3 regions of the Pseudomonas sp. DR48 genome follow, and region 3 is predicted to be linked to each of the others. Evidence: predicted binding sites of a transcription regulator. Region 3 holds the regulator's gene; each other region holds the start of a gene.

Region 1 (7,261 bases), 1.3 Mb from region 3:
ACTTATATTTTTGCCGTCTTCGTTCTTCCCCATATGTGTTTCAGCCAAGTGTTTTGGCGGGGTGTTTGTAGGCAAGCCACGTCGTGGTTTAGCTATCAGACCTGAAGGAAATAATTTATTCTCCAGAAAGAATGAGATAGGTCCGCGCCAATGTTTGCATAATGTACGAAATCGTGTCGGACTGTTCTCGTCATGATTTTCCAAAAAGTACTTTTTTCGCATATCCGAAAACAGTCTTTCGGTAAAATCTGGGTCGTTAAGTTCCAGTGCCGTAGAGTCTTTATATTCGTTGGTTAGGAGGTTTATAAGAGGCCTAATTGCATAGATGTAGCATGAAGCTCTTGTGGCCAAATAACTTTGGCAAACATTATAAATGCCGATGGTGAACTCTGCGCCATGAGATGCGTATAACTCGTAGAGTTCGATGCTTACGGTTTTACCTTTGGCGTTTCTACATTTCCAGCCATTCAGATATAGTTTTACTTCTGGTCGAATTGATAGTTTTTCAAAGTTATTAACTAAAGCGTTTAGATCTTCGCTATTAAGATAAAATCCGATGTCCGGTAGTTTATAATCCAGGCGATGATGGTCATAGATTAGCTGGATCAAAACTTTACATTGTTCAGTTACTGAATATCGGTGTCGATTGGTCCAGCCTGCAAATTTTTTGGATGCAAGTGCTCCTATGAGTAGATTCATAATTTTCATAAACTCAGGTGAATCTATTTTTTCGCGTGATAGATCTATGCTGGCTATCAGCAAAACACACTCAAGGAGCTTAAAAAATTTCCCTAATGATAAATCATCCTTGCAGACGTACTTATTGGAGTCAGCGATGTACATCACATGAGCGACGAAGCACGGACTCACCCGCGTAAGCGGCATTTTGTTCAAGTAGCTCGTCGGTGATGGGATTAGATGCGGCATGTAGAGTATCTGATAGAGATGAGGTTCTTTCAGATTACATAAGTTTCAGCGGCCTGCAACAGTAAAAAAATATTGCTCATGGTGTCGTGTTCTTTATTTTTTGTTAAATGAAAAAAGTGTATCAATCAAAATTTTGTGCAGGTTTGTATCTCTATGTATTTTAAAAGATTTTATATTTTTGTTTATTATGTGCTTTACAAGTTTTGCAAATAATAAATGATAAAGTTCAATAAGATTTTTTTCTGCTGGTGGTCGTGTTGAGTTCGGTTTTGGGGTGGGCCGCGCCGCAACTGCCTGGGATGTAGCTAGTGTCATACATGAGTAAGGATATTCAAAGGTAGTGATTTCTGAGATTCAACTTTGAGATTCCGTTTGCTTCTGGGGGCTATAAGGTACTGCACCTCACGACCTTCGATGTGGTGCGTAGATACTGTAACGATTGTGATGCAGCCAATTAGCATGCGCCCGTTGGGGTATGGAGGTCTTGAGGTGTTCAGCTGGTTGGTCCGATTTAGAATTGGAAACGGCGAGCTTGGGTGGTGGTCACTCCGTGGGCCGTATCACACGGCTCAACACTGTTTATTTGGTGCGCTGGACTTGGTTTGTCAAGGACTGCGTTGGAGCGATAGTTGTCAGATAATTCGATTGCGAAATATCATAAAAAAACAGATATAAATCAATTAGATATGCATGCTTGACAATATGTGTATCACAGCAAAACTTGAAGTTCGTCGAGGAACAGCACGCCATGATGGGCGAGGGTGATCTCGCCGGGTTGCGGCTTCGAACCGCCGCCCACTAACGCCGGGCCCGAGGCGGAGTGATGGGGTTGGCGGAAGGGTCTTTGCGGCCAGTGGCTCAAGGGCACGCAACTGGTGACGGATTGAATGGCTGCGACTTCCAGCGCCTCATTTTCTGCTAACGGGGGAAGCAGCCCCGGTAACCGACTCGCCAACAGTGTTTTCCCGGTTCCTGGCGGTCCGCTAAACAGCAAGTTGTGAGCCCCAGCCGCCGCAATCAGCAAGGCGCGCTTGGCCGAGATTTGCCCCTGCACTTCATTCAAGTCCGGATAGGGTTTGCTGGCGTAGAGCAAGCCATTGGAAACGTAGGGCTCAACCGGCGTATGTCCGTTGAAGTGCGCAACGGCTTCCAGCAGGTGGTCCACGGCAAACACCTTCAACCCGGACGCCAGGCACGCCTCCTCGGCGTTCGCCCGCGGCACCATCAACGAACGCCCGGCTTTGCGTGCAGCCAGTGCAGCCGGCAACACACCTCTGACGGCACGTACCGCGCCGGACAACGCCAACTCTCCCAGGCATTCAATGTCATCCAGCGTCAACGTCGGCACCTGCACACTGGCTGACAGAATCCCCAAGGCAATCGCCAGATCGAAACGTCCGCCGTCCTTCGGTAAGTCCGCAGGCGCGAGATTCAGCGTGATGCGCCGCGCCGGGAATTGCAGACCCGAGTTGATGATCGCGCTGCGTACCCGATCCTTACTTTCCTTCACCGCCGCTTCGGGCAAACCGACCATCGTCAGCGATGGCAAGCCGTTGGCCAGATGGACTTCGACGGTAACGGCGGGCGCATCCACGCCAATCTGGGCGCGGCTGTGGACGATGGATAGGGACATGGTCGTTCCTTGAGCTTTACGGGAACCGCTTCCTGCGGTTTTTTGAAGGGTAGTCGGGGGCGCGTGATGGCGCAGGTGCCAAATCTTCGCAGGATGTTGCGAGTGTCTTTCTGATGGGTGAAGCGTAAGGGAGTGGGGATTTGCGACGTAATCAGTCGCGGGATGAGGTTGTTGTAGGACGTTGCCTGGATCTATGAAGGACGGCGGCGAAAGCTAAATTGAAGGCGAAAAAAACCGCCTTGAGTAGGCGGTTTTTTATTTGCAGGCTTCGGTGAGGCCGAGGCCTGCGCTTCCTCAACGAAAACACTCACGATGGGAAGCCTATTCAAATTTGATCTTCCAGGCAAGCGTCAATAGCGATCTGCTTATGGTAGGAACCAATAACAGCGAGGAGATGGAAAGGACGTTCGCCACTTCATGATTTGATACAACTCGTTAGCAGATTTGAAAGGTAAGCATTGAAAGAACTGCGATAGCATTCGCCGCGATGAGGCTCGATGAGTGAGTGATTTCGAAGTGTGGCTGGGGGCGTAAAGATTTTCATGTTCCTCAACACGATGTGAGAGTCGTGCCGGCGCAGGTTTTGAGGAACCCACACCCGGCCGCCTCAGCGAACACACTCACATGTATTCCCAAAGGTGTGCGTACACCGGAAAGTGCACTGGAGGTTTGGCCTCACGCAAGGAGGGCCAAAGTATGTCTAAGTTTCTTAAACATATGTGGAGCCTCGTTAGAAACGCGCTATGGGCTTTTCGCCTGTACGAGTTTCTGCGGGACCGCTGGGATGATCCGCGGTAAGGATTGACTCGGCGGAAACCGCTCCAGCTTCGGCTGGGGCGGTTTTTTGATCTGTACGAAATTTAAGAACTTCGCGTTTCGAGTAGGCACCGCTGCTCAACGCTGAGTATTCATTCTCGGGGCAGGAGGCAATGGGGCGTAATGATTAAGAAAGGTATGCGTCCGGTTCACCCCGGCGAGATCCTCAAAGAGGAATACCTGGAGCCTCTGAGCCTTACGGCGGCAGCCCTGGCTAGAGCATTGAGCGTTTCGACACCAACGGTGAACGATATCGTGCTCCAGCGCCGGGGTGTCAGCGCTGATATGGCTTTAAGGCTATCTATCTGTCTGGACACGACCCCGGAATTTTGGCTGAACCTGCAATCGACTTACGATTTGCGCAAAGCTGAGATTGAGCGAGGGGCAGTTATCCGGGATCAGGTTGAGCGGCTTCCGCACTGCGCCTGATCCTCAATTGCTGGACGAACCCCACGCTATAACGTGGGGTTTTTTTATCGTTCAGAATGCCTGGAGTATTCGCGAAGCACGCTTCCACCACGGTGCATTGATCGAGCGCTGCGGCCGTTCACTATCCGCCAGCATCTGCGGAACATCCTGCAGCCGTATCCACGGTTGGTTATTCCAGTGCAGCAAACTCAACGACATCTCGGGCCAGTTCAGCAGGCTCAGGATCGGGCGTTCGGTTGCGGTGGGTTGTTGGGCGTCTCTGAGGGCTGGTACTACGTCGTGGGTCAGCCATTCGCGCAGGCCTCGGTATTCGGGGCAGTAGTGGTAGACGAGCAGGGCGTAGACGCCGGATTCGCTGATCAGCAGGGTGTTTTCGAGGGTGCCGTGGATGAGAACTCGCGCGGATTGATGTTGATCGGGATCGAGTTTTCGGACGGCACGTTCGTCGAGGAAGAGGCGAAGCAGGCGACCCAGGTCTCGGGCGCTGAACCAAGGCTGGTTTTCGATCAAAAGCGCGTGAAGGTGGAGTTTGTGGCGGGTGAAGACGTGAGGGATTAGATAGTTTTCATTCATGGTGCAGCTCCCGGATGCGAATTAAGGAAACTGCCTCTGATCGTCGCCAAACGAAAAGGGTGGCAGCTATGCGCGGGTTGGCGAACCGGTGCATCCGGAAACCGGCAGACCCGAAGGTCTCCCACGCACAGCCGCCATAATTCGAGATGGGAATAATTCCCTGATTCGAACGTGGTCGCGATGCGTTTAGATGCTATCCAGGTCGCCAAACCCAGTGCTGAATATTCAGCTGGGATGAGCTTAGGAACCTGGGCTTCGCGGCGCTATCGGACGGCGGTGTGATCTTTGTAGGACGTTGCCGAGATGGTGGCGGGGCGGAAGATCAAAAGATCGCAGCCTGCGGCAGCTCCTACAGGGTTTGGTCTATCCAGTGTGGGAGGGCTTGTAGACCGAGGTGACGCTATTCGCGGGCAAGCCCGCTCCCACAGGGATTTGCAGTGTTACTCGGCAGGCGGATTAAGCTTCGCTTCAAGCTCCGCCACCTTCGCCTCAAGACTCTCTAACCGTGCCCGGGTCCGCGCCAGCACGACCATCTGGCTATCGAACTCTTCGCGGCTCACCAGATCCAGCTTGCTGAAGCCACTCTGCAACAAAGCCTTGAACTGGCTTTCGATTTCGCTTTTCGGCAATGGGGTTTCGCCGCTGAAAAGGCGTGAGGCGGTGCCGGTCAGGGCGTCGAGGAAGTCTTTGGGTGCGAGCATGGCAAATGTCCTGTCAACAATGGCGGGCAGTGTATCACGCAGTGTCTATAGTCAATTCCAGCGGCAGGGATGCACGCTTTTCGCGCATGCGGACGGACGGCATCGCACCGTTGTTGTGCGTAACGCGTCAGGTGTTGCGGTGATGTGGTGGGTATCTGCGGCCAAAGGCTTGAAAACAGTAGGTTTTGTGGAGATGGCAAGCTTTCTGCTTAGTCAGTAGTAACCCATGCACTGATGCAGTCGCTGTGACGAATGCAGTGCGCCAAGCGGAACGGGGAGTTGTTTCGTGAGGAGCGGTTAGCTGGCGTCGGACGGGCAGGTAAGGTCGACGATGCGTTACAAAGCCAGGCACTGCGCTTAGACTTGAGTCGGGTTTGTTTTCCTGGGGCAAGTCCACCAATTCGGGAGAGAGTTTTCATGAAGCTAGTCACTGCCATCATCAAGCCGTTCAAACTGGACGACGTGCGCGAATCGCTGTCCGAGATCGGCGTGCAGGGCATTACCGTTACTGAAGTCAAAGGCTTCGGTCGGCAGAAGGGTCACACCGAGCTGTACCGCGGCGCGGAGTACGTGGTCGATTTTCTGCCCAAGGTGAAGATCGATGTCGCCATTGACGACAAGGATCTGGACCGGGTTATCGAGGCGATAACCAAGGCTGCCAACACCGGCAAGATCGGTGACGGCAAGATCTTCGTGGTCAATCTGGAACAGGCGATTCGCATCCGTACCGGCGAAACCGATACCGACGCGATTTAAAAGCCGCCACAAACCCAACGCCCCAGGAGAAAACAATATGACTCTGCGTAAATTCGCAGGGCTAGGAGCCCTGTTGTCCCTCGTAATGCCCGGCCTGGCTATGGCGGCAGATCCGGCGGCGCCTCCAGTCCTCAATTCCGGCGATACCGCCTGGATGATGACCTCGACAGCCCTTGTGCTGTTCATGACCATTCCCGGCCTCGCGCTGTTCTACGGCGGCATGGTTCGTTCCAAAAACGTTCTTTCGTTGATGATGCAATGCTTCGCCATTACCGGCCTGGTCACCATCTTGTGGTTCATTTATGGCTACAGCATGGCGTTCGATACCACGGGGATGGAAGCCAACGTCGTCAACCTCAACTCCTTTGTCGGCAGCTTTGCCAAGGCCTTCCTCGCGGGCATCACGCCTGCCAGCATTACTGGCCCGGCGGCGCTGTTTCCTGAGGCGGTGTTTGTCACCTACCAGATGACGTTTGCCATCATCACTCCGGCGCTGATCGTCGGTGCGTTTGCAGAACGGATGAAGTTCTCCGCGATGCTGGTGTTCATGGGGATCTGGTTCACCGTGGTTTACGCGCCGATTGCGCACATGGTCTGGAGCGGTCCGGGTTCGCTGTTGGGCGACTGGGGCGTGCTCGATTTCGCCGGCGGCACCGTGGTGCATATCAACGCCGGTGTGGCCGGCCTGGTTGCCTGCCTGGTGTTGGGCAAGCGTAAAGGTTTCCCGACCACCCCGATGGCTCCGCACAACCTCGGCTATACGCTGATGGGCGCCGCGATGTTGTGGGTCGGCTGGTTCGGTTTCAACGCAGGTTCTGCTGCCGCTGCCAACGGCACTGCCGGCATGGCGATGCTGGTGACTCAGATCGCTACCGCAGCAGCAGCCTTGGGCTGGATGTTTGCCGAGTGGCTGACCCACGGTAAACCTAGCGCACTGGGTATCGCTTCGGGCGTGGTTGCCGGTCTGGTTGCGATCACTCCGGCGGCAGGTACCGTTGGCCCAATGGGCTCGATGATCATCGGTCTGGCAGCGGGCGTGGTGTGCTTCTTCTGCGCCACCACCCTGAAACGCAAACTCGGTTATGACGATTCCCTGGACGCCTTCGGTGTGCACGGTATCGGCGGTATCCTCGGCGCGATCCTGACCGGTGTCTTCGCTGCACCGTCCCTGGGTGGCTTCGGCACCGTGACCGACATCGCCGCACAAGTCTGGATTCAGTGCAAAGGCGTGGGCTTCACGGTGATCTACACCGCGATCGTCACCTTCATCATTCTCAAGGTCCTGGACGCTGTCATGGGCCTGCGTATCACGGAAGAAGAAGAGGCTGTCGGCATCGACCTGGCGCTGCACAACGAACGCGGCTACAACTTGTAAGCACGCGCATAAAAAACTTGCCCGGCTTGCCGGGCATTTTTTTGTCCGGGA
Region 2 (7,261 bases), 720 kb from region 3:
TCTTGCTGGTCTTGCCGACCTGGGAGTTGGCGTTCTTGCTTGCCTGGGTCTTCTCGTTCAGGGTGATGGTGATGATGTCACCGACCCGGAACGCCTTGCGGTCGCTGTACAGGTTCTGTTCGAAACCGGCCTGATAGATCGAGCCGTTGTTCGCGGCAGCCGGCAACGGCGTTCGCGGCAACACCGGGGCGTAATAAGGGTCATTGGGCTTGGGCGTCGGTGCGACGCAGCCTGCAAGCGAGACCACCCCACTCAGTGCCAGAACAGATACAAAGCGATTCATGACCCTACCTCACGGTGCTGCAGGCGGCTTCATGCCGCCTCATAGACTTGATTACAGATTCTGCGTTACGAACGAGAGCATCTGGTCGGCGGTGGAGATCACCTTGGAGTTCATCTCGTAAGCGCGCTGAGTGGTGATCATGTTGACCATCTCTTCAACGGTGCTGACGTTGGACCCTTCCAGGGTGTTCTGCAGCGTGGTACCGAAACCGTTCAGGCCCGGGGTGCCGACTTGTGGTGCGCCGCTGGCCGCGGTTTCCTGGAACAGGTTGTTACCGACCGCTTGCAGACCGGCCGGGTTGATGAAGTCGGCGGTTTGCAGGTTGCCGATCACCTGAGAGGCCGCGCTGCCGGGAACGGTGATGGACACTGTGCCGTCCGTACCCACGGTAAAACTCTGGGCGTTGTTCGGAACGACGATCGCCGGTTCCAGAGCGAAACCGCTGGCATTCACGACCTGACCGTTGGAATCGAGGTGGAACGTGCCGTCACGGGTGTAGGACGTGGTGCCATCCGGCTGCAGGATCTGGAAGAAACCGCGACCATTGACCGCCAGGTCGAGTGGCTGCTCGGTGGTCTGCAGGCTGCCGGCGGTGAAGTTTTTCTGGGTGCCGACAATGCGCACACCGGTACCCACTTGCAGACCGGTCGGCAGTGCGCTGTCCTGGGTCGACTGGGCGCCAGGCTGGCGTTTGATCTGGTACAGCAAGTCCTGGAACTCGGCGCGGTCACGTTTGAAACCCGTGGTCGATACGTTCGCCAGGTTGTTGGAAATGGTGGTCAGGTTGGTGTCCTGGGCGGACAGACCTGTTTTGGCAACCCATAGAGCCGGAAGCATTTCGATTCTCCTCGTGCGCCTGTTTTACGGCGCGACGTTCTGGTAATTAGCTGATCTGCAAGACCCGAGCCATGGCCTGGTCATCGTCTTTGGCGGTGTTCATCATCTTGATGTGCAGCTCGAATTGCTTCGACAAGGCCAACACCGAGGTCATTTCTTCCACGGCATTGACGTTGCTCGACTGAAGGAACCCGGACACCAGCTTGACGCTCGCATCGGCTTGCGCCGGCTTGCCGTCCTTGGTGTGGATTGAACCATCCAGGCCTTTGGTCATGTTCTTCGGGTCAGGGTTGACCAGTTTGATACGGTCGACTTGCGCGATCACCCGCGGGCCTTCGCCCATCGAACGAATACTGATGGTGCCGTCCTCGCCCACTTCGATTTTCTGCTCGGGCGGCACCGCGATCGGTCCGCCATTGCCCATCACCGGCATACCGTTGCCGGCCCGCAGCACGCCCAAGGCGTCAACGTCCAGGCTCCCGGTGCGCACGTAACTTTCGCTGCCGTCAGGGCTTTGCACGGCAATCCAGCCATCGCCGGTCACTGCCACATCCAGATCACGGCCGGTTTCTACCATCGAACCTGACGAGAAGTCGGTGGCCGGACGCTCGGTCATGGCAAAGGCACGCGCCGGAAAGCTGTCACCAAACACCGGCATCGAACGAGCCTGTTCCAGGTCTTTCTGAAAACCGTTGGTGGAGATGTTTGCCAGGTTGTTGGCATGAGCCTTCTGCGCCAGTGCATTCTGGCTGGCGCCGGTCATTGCCACATAAAGGTACTTGTCCACAGTCGTTCCTCTGCATGCCGGACGTTTGCCGCCCACTGCTGTACTGCTGAGCGATAAGCAATTTGCAGACCAACTTTTTTCTGACGGTGCCGGGCCCGGCAAACAAAGGACTTGAGGGGTTTTCAAGGGATTGGGGAAATGTATCGAAGACGAAAAACCGGCGGTGTTATGCCGCTTCGCGGCAATCTTAAATGCCGTTGTCCATATGATCGTTCCCACGCTCTGCGTGGGAATGCAGCCCGGGACGCTCCGCGTCCCATCAAGAGCCGAACGCGGAGCGTCCGTTGAGGCATTCCCACGCAGAGCGTGGGAACGATCAGTCAGGTGCCGGGCTCTTTGCCGACTTCGTACTCACGCAATTTATTGGCAATGGTGGTGTGCGAGACCCCCAGCCGCTTACCCAGCTGCCGACTGCTCGGATGCTCGGAATACAGGCGCTCCAGCACGGCTTTCTCAAAGCGCCCGACAATCTCATCCAGCCCGCCCTCAAGCGAAAAATCGCCGAGCGGCTGACGCACACCGTAATCCGGCAGACGAATATGTTCGGCCTTGACCGTCCCACCCTCACACAACGAAACCGCCTGGAACAACACGTTTTCCAATTGCCGGACATTGCCCGGCCAGTGGTAATGGCTAAGCCGCTCCATCGCCGCTGGCGCCAGCTTCGGCAGCGGACAACCAATCTGCCGGCTGGCCTGATCGAGGAAGTGTTCCACCAGCGGCGTCAGTCCATCGAGGCATTCACGCAGCGGCGGGATGTGCAAAGAGAGCACGTTCAAACGGTGATACAAATCCTGGCGAAACTCGCCGCGCGCGCACAACTCGGACAAGTCGACCTGCGTCGCGCAGATCACCCGAACATCCAGATAAACCTCTTCATCGCTGCCCACACGACGGAAGCAACCGTCCTGCAGGAAGCGCAGCAGTTTCACCTGCAAGCGCGGGCTCATTTCCCCGACACCATCCAGAAACAGCGTGCCGCCCGCCGTCAGCTCCAGCAGCCCAAGCTTGCCTTCGGCCCGTGCGCCTTCGAAAGCGCCGGGGCCGTAACCGAACAACTCAGTCTCGGCCATCGATTCCGGCAGACCGGCGCAATTGAGCGCCATCAAGGGGGATTGGCCTCGTGGACTGGCCAGGTGACAGGCCCGCGCCAACAACTCTTTGCCAGTGCCGGTTTCGCCTTCGATCAAGAGCGGCGCATCCAGTGGCGCCATGCGTCGCGCCTCGCGCACCACCGCTGCCATCACCCTGGAGCTTTGGAAGATGCTGTCGAACCCGCGCAACTCCTGCTTGCGCACGTTATAAATGCGCTCGCCGACGCGGTCGGCGCGGTGCAACGTCAGCACCGCACCCGCCATTGCCTCGCTGTCGTCATGCTCTGATTGCAGTGGCGCGATATCGGCCAGAAACACATCGCCCTTGACCTTCACCCGCAAGCCGTTGATCCGCGATTTGTTGGCGCGCACCAGTTCCGGCAGGTCGAAATCCTCGGCGTAACGCGACAGCGGAATCCCCGGCACCTCATCCACCCGCACCCCGAGTAGCTGCGCCGCCGCACGGTTGGCGGCGACAATCGAGCCGCCCATGTCGATCGACAGCACCGGAAACTCCAAGGCACCAAGCAAGGCATTGAGCTCCATATGCCGACGCTCGCTGGGCATCAGCCCTACGCGTTTGACGCCAAATACGCCGGCAATCGATTCAAATTTCGGACGCAGGGCCTGGAACTGAATGTTGATCAGGTTCGGGCAATGCAGGTAGATCGCGTTGCCATGCTCACCGCCGACCTCGCCGCGAGCGACGTTGATTCCGTACTCGACCAGCAAGTTGAGAATGTCGCGCAGAATGCCGATGCGGTTCTGGCAGTGGACTTTGATGCGCATATAAAAGGCCCGAAACAGGAGTGATCGAGGGCCCGAGCCAGGAATTTTCTGCGCAGGCGCCAACTTTGTCGTCAAGATTATGTGACAGGTGTAGGCCGATTCAACCCCACAAATCGCAATACCTGCGCCATAGCGCGCAAACCGTAACGAATTCTTTACGGAAAATGCGGATTTTTCCTACTCTCGACACTTGGCACCTGCTGCAACGCCGCACACCTTGGGGTATTTCTAGATCCATAGCAGGACATAACAAGAACGAAATCCCCTAGCAGGAGAGCAGCATGAAGCAGACGCAATACGTGGCTCGCGAGCCCGATGCGCAAGGTTTTATCGACTACCCCGCCGAAGAACACGCGGTGTGGAACACGCTGATCACTCGCCAACTGAAAGTGATCGAGGGTCGTGCGTGCCAGGAATACCTGGACGGTATCGAAAAACTCGGTCTGCCCCACGACCGCATTCCGCAACTTGGCGAAATCAACAAAGTCCTCGGCGAAACCACCGGGTGGCAAGTTGCCCGGGTGCCGGCACTGATCCCCTTCCAGACCTTCTTCGAATTACTGGCCAACAAGCAGTTTCCGGTGGCGACGTTTATCCGCACCCGTGAAGAGCTGGACTACCTGCAAGAACCGGATATTTTCCACGAGATCTTTGGCCACTGTCCGCTGCTGACCAACCCCTGGTTCGCCGAATTTACCCACACCTACGGCAAACTTGGCCTACAGGCTTCCAAGGAAGAACGCGTGTATCTGGCGCGCCTGTACTGGATGACCATCGAGTTCGGCCTGGTTGATACCGAGCAAGGCCTGCGTATCTACGGCGGCGGCATTCTCTCTTCGCCCAAAGAAACCGTTTACTGCCTGTCGGACGAGCCTGAACATCAAGCCTTCGATCCGCTGGAATGCATGCGCACGCCGTATCGCATCGACATCCTGCAACCGCTGTATTTTGTCTTGCCGAACCTCAAGCGCCTGTTCGATCTGGCCCATGAAGACATCATGGGGATGGTCAAGCAAGGCATGCAGTTGGGCTTGCACACTCCAAAATTTCCGCCCAAAGCTGCTTGATCCGCAGCTTTTAGAATCAAGTGAGCCTGTCAGGACCCGACGCTTTGGTTTAGCGTGGGGGTACTGACGGTCGAATTCCAATAATCAGATTTCAGGAATCTCATCATGTCCACATTGAACCAAGCCCACTGCGAAGCCTGCCGCGCCGATGCCCCTCAGGTCAGCGACGAAGAATTGCCGGTACTGATCAAGCAGATCCCCGACTGGAACATCGAAGTTCGCGACGGCGTCATGCAGCTGGAAAAAGTCTTCCTGTTCAAGAACTTCAAATATGCGCTGGCGTTCACTAACGCGGTCGGCGAAATCTCCGAGGCCGAAGGTCACCACCCGGGCCTGCTGACCGAGTGGGGCAAAGTCACCGTGACCTGGTGGAGCCACTCCATCAAGGGTCTGCACCGCAACGATTTCATCATGGCCGCGCGCACTGACGAAGTGGCCAAGGACGCCGAGGGCCGCAAATAATGCATTTTGACGCCATAGGTCGAGTGCCCGGCGACCCGATTCTCGGCCTGATGGAGGCCTATGCGCAGGACCCCAATCCGCGCAAATTCGACCTTGGCGTGGGTGTCTATAAAGACGCCCAGGGCCTGACCCCGATTCCCCAGTCCGTGAAGCTCGCCGAGCAACGCCTGGTGGATCGCCAGACCACCAAGACCTACATCGGCGGCCATGGTGAGCCAGCGTTCGGCAAGGCGATCATTGAATTGGTGCTCGGCGCCGATTCGCCGCTGATCGCTGAACAACGCGCTGGCGCCACCCAGACACCGGGTGGCACCGGCGCGCTGCGTCTGAGTGCGGACTTCATTGCCCAATGCCTGCCCGGTCGCGGCGTGTGGTTAAGCAACCCGACCTGGCCGATCCACGAATCCATTTTCGCGGCGGCCGGGGTCAAGGTCAGTCATTACCCGTACGTCGGCAGCGATAACCGCCTCGATGTCGACGCCATGCTGGCCGTTCTCAACGAAGTGCCGAAGGGCGATGTGGTGCTGCTGCACGCCTGCTGCCACAACCCGACCGGTTTCGACCTGTCCCATGACGACTGGCGCCGCGTGCTGGACGTGGTGCGCAGCCGCGACCTGGTGCCGCTGATCGATTTCGCTTACCAGGGTTTCGGCGATGGCCTGGAACAGGATGCCTGGTCGACCCGTCTGTTCGCCGACGCGTTGCCGGAAGTGCTGATCACCAGTTCCTGCTCGAAGAACTTCGGCTTGTACCGCGACCGTACCGGCGCGCTGATTGTCTGTGCGAAAACCGCTGAGAAGCTGGTGGATATCCGCAGCCAGTTGGCCAACATCGCCCGTAACCTGTGGTCGACACCACCGGATCACGGTGCCGCCGTGGTCGCGACCATCCTTGGCGATCCGGAGCTGAAAAGCCTCTGGGCCGACGAAGTGGAAACCATGCGCTTGCGCATCGCCCAACTGCGTAGCGGTCTGCTGGAGGCGCTTGAACCGCACGGCTTGCGTGAGCGCTTTGCGCACATGGGCGTGCAGCGCGGGATGTTTTCCTACACTGGCTTGTCGCCGGCGCAGGTCAAACAGCTGCGTGATCACCACAGCGTTTATATGGTTGGCACCGGCCGGGCCAACGTCGCCGGAATCGATGCAACCCGCTTGGACCTGCTGGCTGAGGCGATTGCCGAAGTCTGCAAGTAACCTTCAGGCAAAACACATCCCCCTGTGGGAGTGAGCCTGCTCGCGATAGCGGTGAGTCAGTCGACAGATGTATCGACTGACTCACCGCTATCGCGAGCAGGCTCACTCCCACATTTGTTTTGTGTTGGCGCTTCCAACAAGCCAATCGCTGAAATCGCTCCCGACTACGTAAGACCTTTCTCAAAAAATCCAAATCCAATAAACACGATCAGCCACGGCTGTTTATCGACACGCCGTGATACGTCCCAAGGGCTACAAAACCTTGCGCCGTTGCCTACGGCTACGCCAGAATCCGCTGGCTTGTGCGCCTGGTGCTTGCTGGGTAATTTGATTGCGTCACTGATTCCAGTGATCGAGCTTAGCGGCTCGGCTAGTCGTCTACGGTTGCACATGTCGAATCCAGTCAGGCACTCGCCTGCACTTGATGGTGGCTGTGCGCATGGCACCTTCGGGTGCACCGGGTTTTAGGTGACTACCGGTCCGCTAACTTGCGCACAGCTGCCACCCCTTCGCTTAGCGGCGAGAAGGTTGCAGCCTCACCAAAGGTTAGTCACCCATGCTCAAGGTAACGCCAAACCCGCCAGTCACCGAACCGGCCTCCATCACTGATCCAACCTCCCCCTACGAATGCCCTGACTCAAAAAAATTCAACGAAGCCGCCGAGCGCGCCCTCGACTATTATCTGGGTCCACCAACCGCCCGGATCATGGCGGCGCCCTATTGCCCCAATCGCCTCTACATGACCAATC
Region 3 (7,261 bases):
CCATGGCGACGAAGATCAGGCAGCGTTGCTGCGCCGTATGGGGCGTGGCTTGCTGGTCACCGAGTTGATGGGGCAGGGCCTGAACATGGTCACGGGCGATTATTCCCGTGGCGCGGCCGGTTATTGGGTCGAGAACGGCGAAATCCAGTTCGCGGTTCAGGAAGTGACCATTGCCGGCAACATGCGCGACATGTTCAAGCAGATCGTCGCGGTGGGTAATGACCTGGAGCTGCGTAGCAACATTCGTACAGGCTCGGTGTTGATCGAGCGGATGACCGTGGCCGGTAGCTAACGCTTATCGCAGCGCAAAAAAGGCGCGCCACCCGATTGGGTGGCGCGCCTTTTTTATTGCATCTTGCACCGCCCCCGTGGGAGCGAACTGCTACATAAAGGGGGCGGTTATTCGCCTTCGTCGAAGTAGTTGTTGATCAACTGCACCAGGGCATCCAGCGCTTCCTGTGCCTGCTCGCCTTCAGTGTTGAGGTGGATCTTCGTGCCCTTGCCAGCAGCGAGCATCATCATGGCCATGATGCTTTTGCCGTCGACGGTGGATTCTGGCGTGCGTCCAACTCTGATTGTGCAATCCTTGAATTGACCCGCAACGCCAACGAATTTTGCCGAAGCGCGGGCATGCAGGCCCAGCTTGTTGATGATTTCGATTTCCAGAGCAGGCATCGCGATGTGAATCCTTTAGCTGAGGTCGCGGTGGCGGACCTGGACGTTCTTCAGGGATTGTTGCAGAACCTGGCCCAGACGTTCGGTCAGGTAGACGGAGCGGTGATGCCCGCCGGTGCAGCCAATGGCAATGGTGACATAAGCACGGTTGCTCGCAGCGAAGCGCGGCAGCCATTTTAGCAGGTAGGAGGAAATGTCCTGGAACATCTCTTCGACGTCCGGTTGCGCCGCCAGGTACTCGGCCACCGGTTGATCAAGCCCGGACAGCTCGCGCAACTCCGGCTTCCAGTAAGGGTTGGGCAGGCAGCGCACGTCGAACACAAGGTCTGCGTCGACTGGCATGCCTCGCTTGAATCCGAACGACTCCACCAGGAACGCAGTGCCGCTGTCCGGCTGGTTCAGCAGGCGCAACTTGATGGTATCGCGCAACTGATACAGGTTCAGGTTGGTGGTGTTGACTTTGAGGTCGGCCAGGTCGGCAATCGGCCCCAGCAAACTGGTCTCGTCCTGAATCGCCTCGGCCAACGAACGGTGGGCGGTACTGAGCGGGTGGCGACGGCGGGTTTCCGAAAACCGTTTGAGCAGTGTTTCTTCGTCGGCGTCCAGGTACAGCACATCGCATTTGATGTGCCGGCTGCGCACTTCTTCCAGTAGTTCCGGAAATCGCGACAGATGACTGGGCAGGTTGCGGGCATCGATGGATACCGCGACCAGCGGTTGTGCGAGCTCGGTATGAATCAGCGCGCGCTCGGCGAGTTCCGGCAGCAAGCCGGCGGGCAGGTTGTCGATGCAGTAGTAGCCGTTGTCCTCGAGAACATCGAGTGCGGTACTTTTACCTGAGCCGGAACGGCCACTGACAATGATCAAGCGCATGATTAATGACCGTTTTGCTCGCTCAGGACGACCTGATACAAGGCTTCATTACTCGGGGCGCTGCGCAGTTTTTCGCGCACTTCCTTGCGATCGAGCATGCTGGCGATCTGGCGCAGTAGCTCCAGGTGCGCATCGGTAGCGGCCTGCGGGACCAGCAGCACGAACAGCAGGTCAACCGGGGCGCCGTCGATGGCGTCGAAATCGATGGGGGCTTCAAGGTGTATCAGGGCACTGATGGGCGCTTCGCAGCCCTTGATGCGACAGTGAGGGATGGCGATGCCGTTGCCAAAACCGGTCGAACCGAGTTTTTCACGGGCAATCAAAGCCTCGAAGACATCTTGCATCTCCAGATCCGGCACTTCCCGGGCGATCAGGGTGGCAATTTGCTCAAGGGCTTTCTTTTTACTGCCGCCCGGCACGTTCACGAGAGAACGGCCGGGGGTCAGGATGTTTTCAAGTCGGATCATGGGTTGGGAGTGTTAACGACCGGTAGCGCCCTGGAGCAGGCTTTGGGTCTTTTCCTTATGCTTTTTGAGTTGTTTATCGAGCTTGTCGGTCAGTAAGTCGATCGCCGCGTACATATCGGTATGTTCCGCGTTGGCGACCACTTCATTGCCGGGAATATGCAACGTGGCTTCGATTTTCTGCTTCAGCTTTTCGACGCACATCGTGACCTGCACGTTGGTGATCTTGTCGAAATGCCTCTCTAATCGTTCGAGTTTTTCGCCGATGTAGGCGCGCAGAGGTTCGGTCACTTCCAGTTGGTGTCCACTGATGTTGACTTGCATACAGCTTCTCCTTCGTTGCCAGTGCATAAAGCGGTAGACCAGATGATCTACCACTGGAACGCTGTGGCGTGGCTCTACATCAACCGCTTGCGTTCGCTCGAAGGCGCGATCCCGAGGGATTCGCGGTACTTGGCGACGGTGCGGCGAGCCACCTGAATGCCTTGTGCCTCCAGTAAACCAGCGATCTTGCTGTCACTCAACGGCTTTTTCTGATTTTCCGCCGCAACCAGTTTTTTGATGATTGCGCGGATCGCCGTGGACGAGCATTCGCCGCCTTCGGAGGTGCTGACGTGGCTGGAAAAAAAGTATTTCAGTTCATAAATGCCCCGAGGGGTATGCATGAATTTCTGTGTGGTCACCCGTGAAATGGTCGACTCGTGCATGCCCACTGCCTCGGCAATGTCGTGCAGGACCAGCGGTTTCATCGCTTCGTCGCCGTACTCCAGGAAGCCGCGCTGATGCTCGACGATCTGGGTGGCCACTTTCATCAGGGTTTCGTTGCGGCTTTGCAGGCTCTTGATGAACCAGCGTGCTTCCTGCAACTGATTGCGCATGAAAGTGTTGTCGGCGCTGGTGTCGGCGCGGCGCACGAAACCGGCATATTGGGCGTTGACCCGCAGCCGTGGCACCGATTCCTGATTCAGCTCGACCAGCCAGCGCTCGTTGTCCTTGCGCACGATCACGTCAGGGACGACGTATTCGGCTTCGCTCGACTCGATCTGCGAGCCCGGACGCGGGTTGAGGCTCTGCACCAGTTCGATCACCTGGCGCAGTTCATCTTCCTTGAGCTTCATGCGGCGCATCAGCTGGCTGTAGTCGCGGCTACCGAGCAGATCGATGTAGTCGGTGACCAGGCGCTTGGCTTCCGCCAGCCAAGGTGTCTTGGCTGGCAGCTGGCGCAGTTGCAGCAGCAGGCATTCGCCCAGGTTGCGGGCGCCGATACCGGCCGGTTCGAATTGCTGGATGCGATGCAGGACGGCTTCGATTTCGTCCAGTTCGATGTCCAGTTCCGGATCGAAGGCTTCGAGGATTTCCTCGAGGGTTTCGTCCAGGTAGCCCTGATTGTTGATGCAATCGATCAGGGTCACGGCGATCAAGCGATCGGTGTCGGACATCGGTGCCAGGTTCAGCTGCCACAGCAAATGGCTTTGCAGGCTTTCACCGGCCGATGTACGGGTAGTGAAATCCCACTCGTCGTCATCGCTGCTCGGCAGGCTGCTGGCGCTGGTCTGGTAAACGTCTTCCCATGCCGTATCGACGGGCAGCTCGTTGGGAATGCGCTCATTCCAGTCACCTTCCTCCAGGTTGTCCACCGTCGGGGCGGTTTCCTGGTAGGAGGGCTCTGAAACATCGGCGTTGGGTTGTTGTTCGGCTTTGTCGGCCAAGGGGTCGGCGTTATCGAAGTCGTCGCCTTCTTCCTGGCGTTCGAGCATCGGATTGGACTCCAGAGCCTCCTGGATTTCCTGTTGCAGGTCCAGGGTCGACAATTGGAGCAGGCGGATGGCCTGTTGCAGCTGCGGTGTCATCGTCAGCTGCTGGCCCATTCTCAAGACTAGCGATGGTTTCATGGCAGGGGCTAAACACCTTATTCGCCGGCGCACATGCGCCATCCACTACAGGGCGCCGGAGCGCCAAACATAAGCAAATTATATGCCCGAAACTGCAGCGTTTGCCTAGAGCGCCGTAACAATAAAAAAATGTTGATTTTTTATCGAGACAAGCGCTCGGGCGACCAGCCAGACACCTCAGTGCTTACAGGCGGAACTCATGGCCCAGATAGACTTCTTTCACCAGGTCATTGGCCAGGATTGTGGCGGAGTCGCCTTCGGCAATGAGCTGTCCATCGTTAACGATGTAGGCGGTTTCGCAGATATCAAGGGTCTCACGGACGTTGTGGTCAGTGATCAACACGCCAATGCCTTTGGCCTTGAGGTGGTAGATGATCTGTTTGATGTCGCCCACCGAAATCGGGTCCACACCGGCGAATGGTTCGTCGAGCAGGATGAATTTCGGGTTGGTGGCCAGGGCGCGTGCGATTTCCACGCGGCGGCGCTCACCACCGGACAGGCTCATGCCGAGGTTGTCACGGATGTGGCTGATATGGAATTCCTGCAGCAGGCTTTCCAGTTCCTTGCGACGACCGTCCTTGTCGAGCTCCTTGCGGGTCTCGAGGATGGCCATGATGTTGTCGGCCACCGACAGTTTGCGAAAAATCGACGCTTCTTGCGGAAGATAGCCGATACCGGCCTTTGCACGACCGTGCATTGGCTGGTGGCTGACGTCCAGGTCATCGATCAGCACACGACCCTGATCGGCCTGCACCAGGCCGACAATCATATAGAAGCAGGTGGTCTTGCCGGCGCCGTTAGGGCCCAGCAGGCCGACGATCTGACCGCTGTCGATTGACAGGCTGACGTCACGCACGACCTGGCGGCTCTTGTAGCTCTTGGCCAGATGCTGAGCTTTCAGAGTTGCCATTATGGAGCCTTTTTCGCGTCGTTTTTCGGCTTGGGCTGGATCACCATGTCGATGCGTGGGCGCGCTTCGGTGACCTTGTTGCCTGTGGCGCGACCGGCGCTCGCAAGCTTTTTGACGGTGTCGTAGACGATTTTCTCGCCTTGAGTGATGTTGTTGTCCTTGTCGATGACTTTTGCCTTATCGATCAGGACGATGCGGTTTTGCGCGGCGTGGTACTGGATGGTGATGCCCCAGCCCTGAACAGGCTTGGTATCGCCGGCGGTCTGCAATTGTTCGAAGTAGGCGAGGTTGCCCACCGAGGTCACCACGTCAATTTCACCGGTCGGCGTGCGGGTGATGGTCACGGTGTTGCCTTTAACGATCATCGAGCCCTGGGTGATGATCACGTCACCTTTATAGGTGGCAACGCCATTCTTGTCGTCCAGTTGGGCATCGTCGGCCTGAATGCGGATAGGCTGCTCTTGATCGTTCGGCAGAGCCCAGGCGCTCACGCTTCCCAGTGCTGCGCCCAGACTGAGCAAAATAGGGAGAGTTTTAACGAGCCTCATACTGTCCTCTTACGTTCGATAGCAGGTGTATCCTGCTTTCTTTCAAGTACGCTTTCATTCCGTTGCCTGTCGATACACCGCCAGCGCCGTCGATTCTAACGGGTTGATCGGTCTGCGCATATTGCTCCTTGGGGAACACAGTCATACGGGTGGTGGTAATCAGGGTCTTGCGGTTTTTCTCGTCGAAACGCGTGATGCGCACTGAATCAATCAGTTCGACCTGAGTGCCGTCGGGATTGACTTCTCCTCGCTCGCTCTGGACGTGCCACGGAAACTGGGTGCCGCGAAACATGTTCAGGTCGGGGTTGGTCAGCAACGTCACCTCGGTCGCTTTCAGGTGTTCAACCTTGTCGGACGTCATTTCGTACTGCAATTTGCCGTCCGGCAGGTACTGCACGCTGTGGGCGTTGGTGGCGTAATAGTCAATGGCGCTTTCGTCGACCTTGGCTACGGCCTTATCGAGGAAGCGTTCCGGGCTGATGTTCCAGTAGCCGACCGCGGCGAACAGCGCCGCGATGCAACTGAACAACAGCATGTTACGAATCTTTTTGCTCAACATAATGGGCTCACAGGTACGCGGCGTTGGCCGCATCAAGGCGGCCCTGGGCGAGCAGGATCAATTCGCAGAATTCACGAGCGGCACCCTCGCCACCGCGGGCCAGGGTAATGCCATGGGCGTTTTCACGTACGAAGCTGGCGGCATTGGCCACCGCCATGCCCAGGCCAACGCGGCGAATCACCGGCAGGTCTGGCAAGTCGTCACCCAAATAGGCAACTTGTTCATAGCTTAGGTTGAGTTGGGCCAGAAGTTCGTCCAGCACCACCAGTTTGTCTTCGCGCCCCTGATAAAGGTGTGGAATGCCGAGGTTCTTCGCCCGACGTTCGACCACCGGGGTCTTGCGGCCGCTGATGATAGCGGTCTGCACGCCGGCTGCCATCAACATCTTGATGCCTTGGCCGTCGAGGGTGTTGAACGTCTTGAATTCGCTACCGTCTTCAAGGAAGTACAACCGTCCGTCGGTCAGCACGCCGTCGACGTCGAACACCGCGAGTTTGATCTGTTTGCCGCGTTGCAGCAGGTCCGTGCTCATTACATTACTCCTGCACGCAGCAAGTCGTGCATGTTCAAGGCGCCGACCGGCCGGTCGTCGCTGTCGACCACGACCAGCGCGTTGATCTTATGGTCTTCCATGATTTTCAGGGCTTCGGCCGCAAGCATTTCGGCGCGGGCGGTTTTGCCGTGTGCGGTCATGACCTGATCGATGGTGGCGCTGTGGATGTCGATGCTGCGGTCCAGGGTGCGACGCAAATCACCGTCCGTGAAGATGCCGGCGAGTTTGCCATCGGCTTCCAGGATCACGGTCATGCCGAGGCCCTTGCGGGTCATTTCCATCAGCGCGTCCTTTAGCAGGGTGCCGCGCTGGACCTGCGGCAGCTCTTGTCCGGCGTGCATGACGTTTTCGACTTTCAACAACAGGCGTCTGCCCAACGCGCCACCCGGGTGTGAAAAGGCGAAATCTTCAGCGGTAAAGCCGCGGGCTTCCAGCAGCGCGACGGCCAGGGCATCGCCCATGACCAGTGCAGCGGTGGTTGAAGAGGTCGGTGCCAGGTTCAGCGGGCAGGCTTCGTGCTCGACGTGAACGTTGAGGTTGACCTCGGCAGCCTTGGCCAGCGGCGAATCGGGGTTGCCGGTGAGGCTGATCAATTTGATGCCCAGGCGTTTGATCAAGGGCAGCAGGGTAACGATTTCATTGGTGGAGCCGGAGTTCGACAGGGCCAGGATGATGTCGTCACGCGTAATCATGCCCATGTCGCCATGACTGGCTTCGGCCGGGTGCACGAAAAAGGCCGTGGTGCCGGTGCTGGCCAGTGTGGCGGCAATCTTGTTGCCGATATGTC

What was found. Region 3 encodes sigma-54, which starts transcription at its own class of promoters, with help from an activator protein. Its sites were predicted from a motif close to ANTGGCATNNANNTTGCTNT; they were not measured.
Positions count from the first base shown of each region.
Region 1: the regulator sigma-54 is predicted to act here: its motif matches at 5,272-5,291, upstream of glnK (P-II family nitrogen regulator).
Region 2: the regulator sigma-54 is predicted to act here: its motif matches at 1,962-1,981, upstream of K5K95_RS16590 (flagellar basal body rod protein FlgF).

Region 1 is NZ_CP081946.1:1,670,791-1,678,051, reverse strand. Features, by position in the region: gene K5K95_RS07765 (hypothetical protein) at 1-843, opposite strand, end outside; partial or broken gene K5K95_RS07760 (YifB family Mg chelatase-like AAA ATPase) at 1,652-2,560, opposite strand; gene K5K95_RS07755 (HigA family addiction module antitoxin) at 3,500-3,805, shown strand; gene K5K95_RS07750 (Bro-N domain-containing protein) at 3,857-4,378, opposite strand; gene K5K95_RS07745 (accessory factor UbiK family protein) at 4,819-5,079, opposite strand; gene glnK (P-II family nitrogen regulator) at 5,497-5,835, shown strand; gene K5K95_RS07735 (ammonium transporter) at 5,873-7,210, shown strand.
Region 2 is NZ_CP081946.1:3,672,166-3,679,426, reverse strand. Features, by position in the region: gene flgH (flagellar basal body L-ring protein FlgH) at 1-283, opposite strand, end outside; gene flgG (flagellar basal-body rod protein FlgG) at 335-1,120, opposite strand; gene K5K95_RS16590 (flagellar basal body rod protein FlgF) at 1,167-1,907, opposite strand; gene K5K95_RS16585 (sigma-54-dependent transcriptional regulator) at 2,228-3,790, opposite strand; gene phhA (phenylalanine 4-monooxygenase) at 4,072-4,857, shown strand; gene K5K95_RS16575 (4a-hydroxytetrahydrobiopterin dehydratase) at 4,963-5,319, shown strand; gene K5K95_RS16570 (amino acid aminotransferase) at 5,319-6,512, shown strand; gene K5K95_RS16565 (DUF6124 family protein) at 7,069-7,261, shown strand, end outside.
Region 3 is NZ_CP081946.1:2,955,143-2,962,403, forward strand. Features, by position in the region: gene pmbA (metalloprotease PmbA) at 1-292, shown strand, start outside; gene K5K95_RS13260 (HPr family phosphocarrier protein) at 400-675, opposite strand; gene rapZ (RNase adapter RapZ) at 691-1,548, opposite strand; gene ptsN (PTS IIA-like nitrogen regulatory protein PtsN) at 1,551-2,015, opposite strand; gene hpf (ribosome hibernation-promoting factor, HPF/YfiA family) at 2,028-2,336, opposite strand; gene K5K95_RS13280 (RNA polymerase factor sigma-54) at 2,411-3,904, opposite strand; gene lptB (LPS export ABC transporter ATP-binding protein) at 4,089-4,814, opposite strand; gene lptA (lipopolysaccharide transport periplasmic protein LptA) at 4,814-5,362, opposite strand; gene lptC (LPS export ABC transporter periplasmic protein LptC) at 5,349-5,921, opposite strand; gene K5K95_RS13300 (KdsC family phosphatase) at 5,929-6,453, opposite strand; gene K5K95_RS13305 (KpsF/GutQ family sugar-phosphate isomerase) at 6,453-7,261, opposite strand, start outside.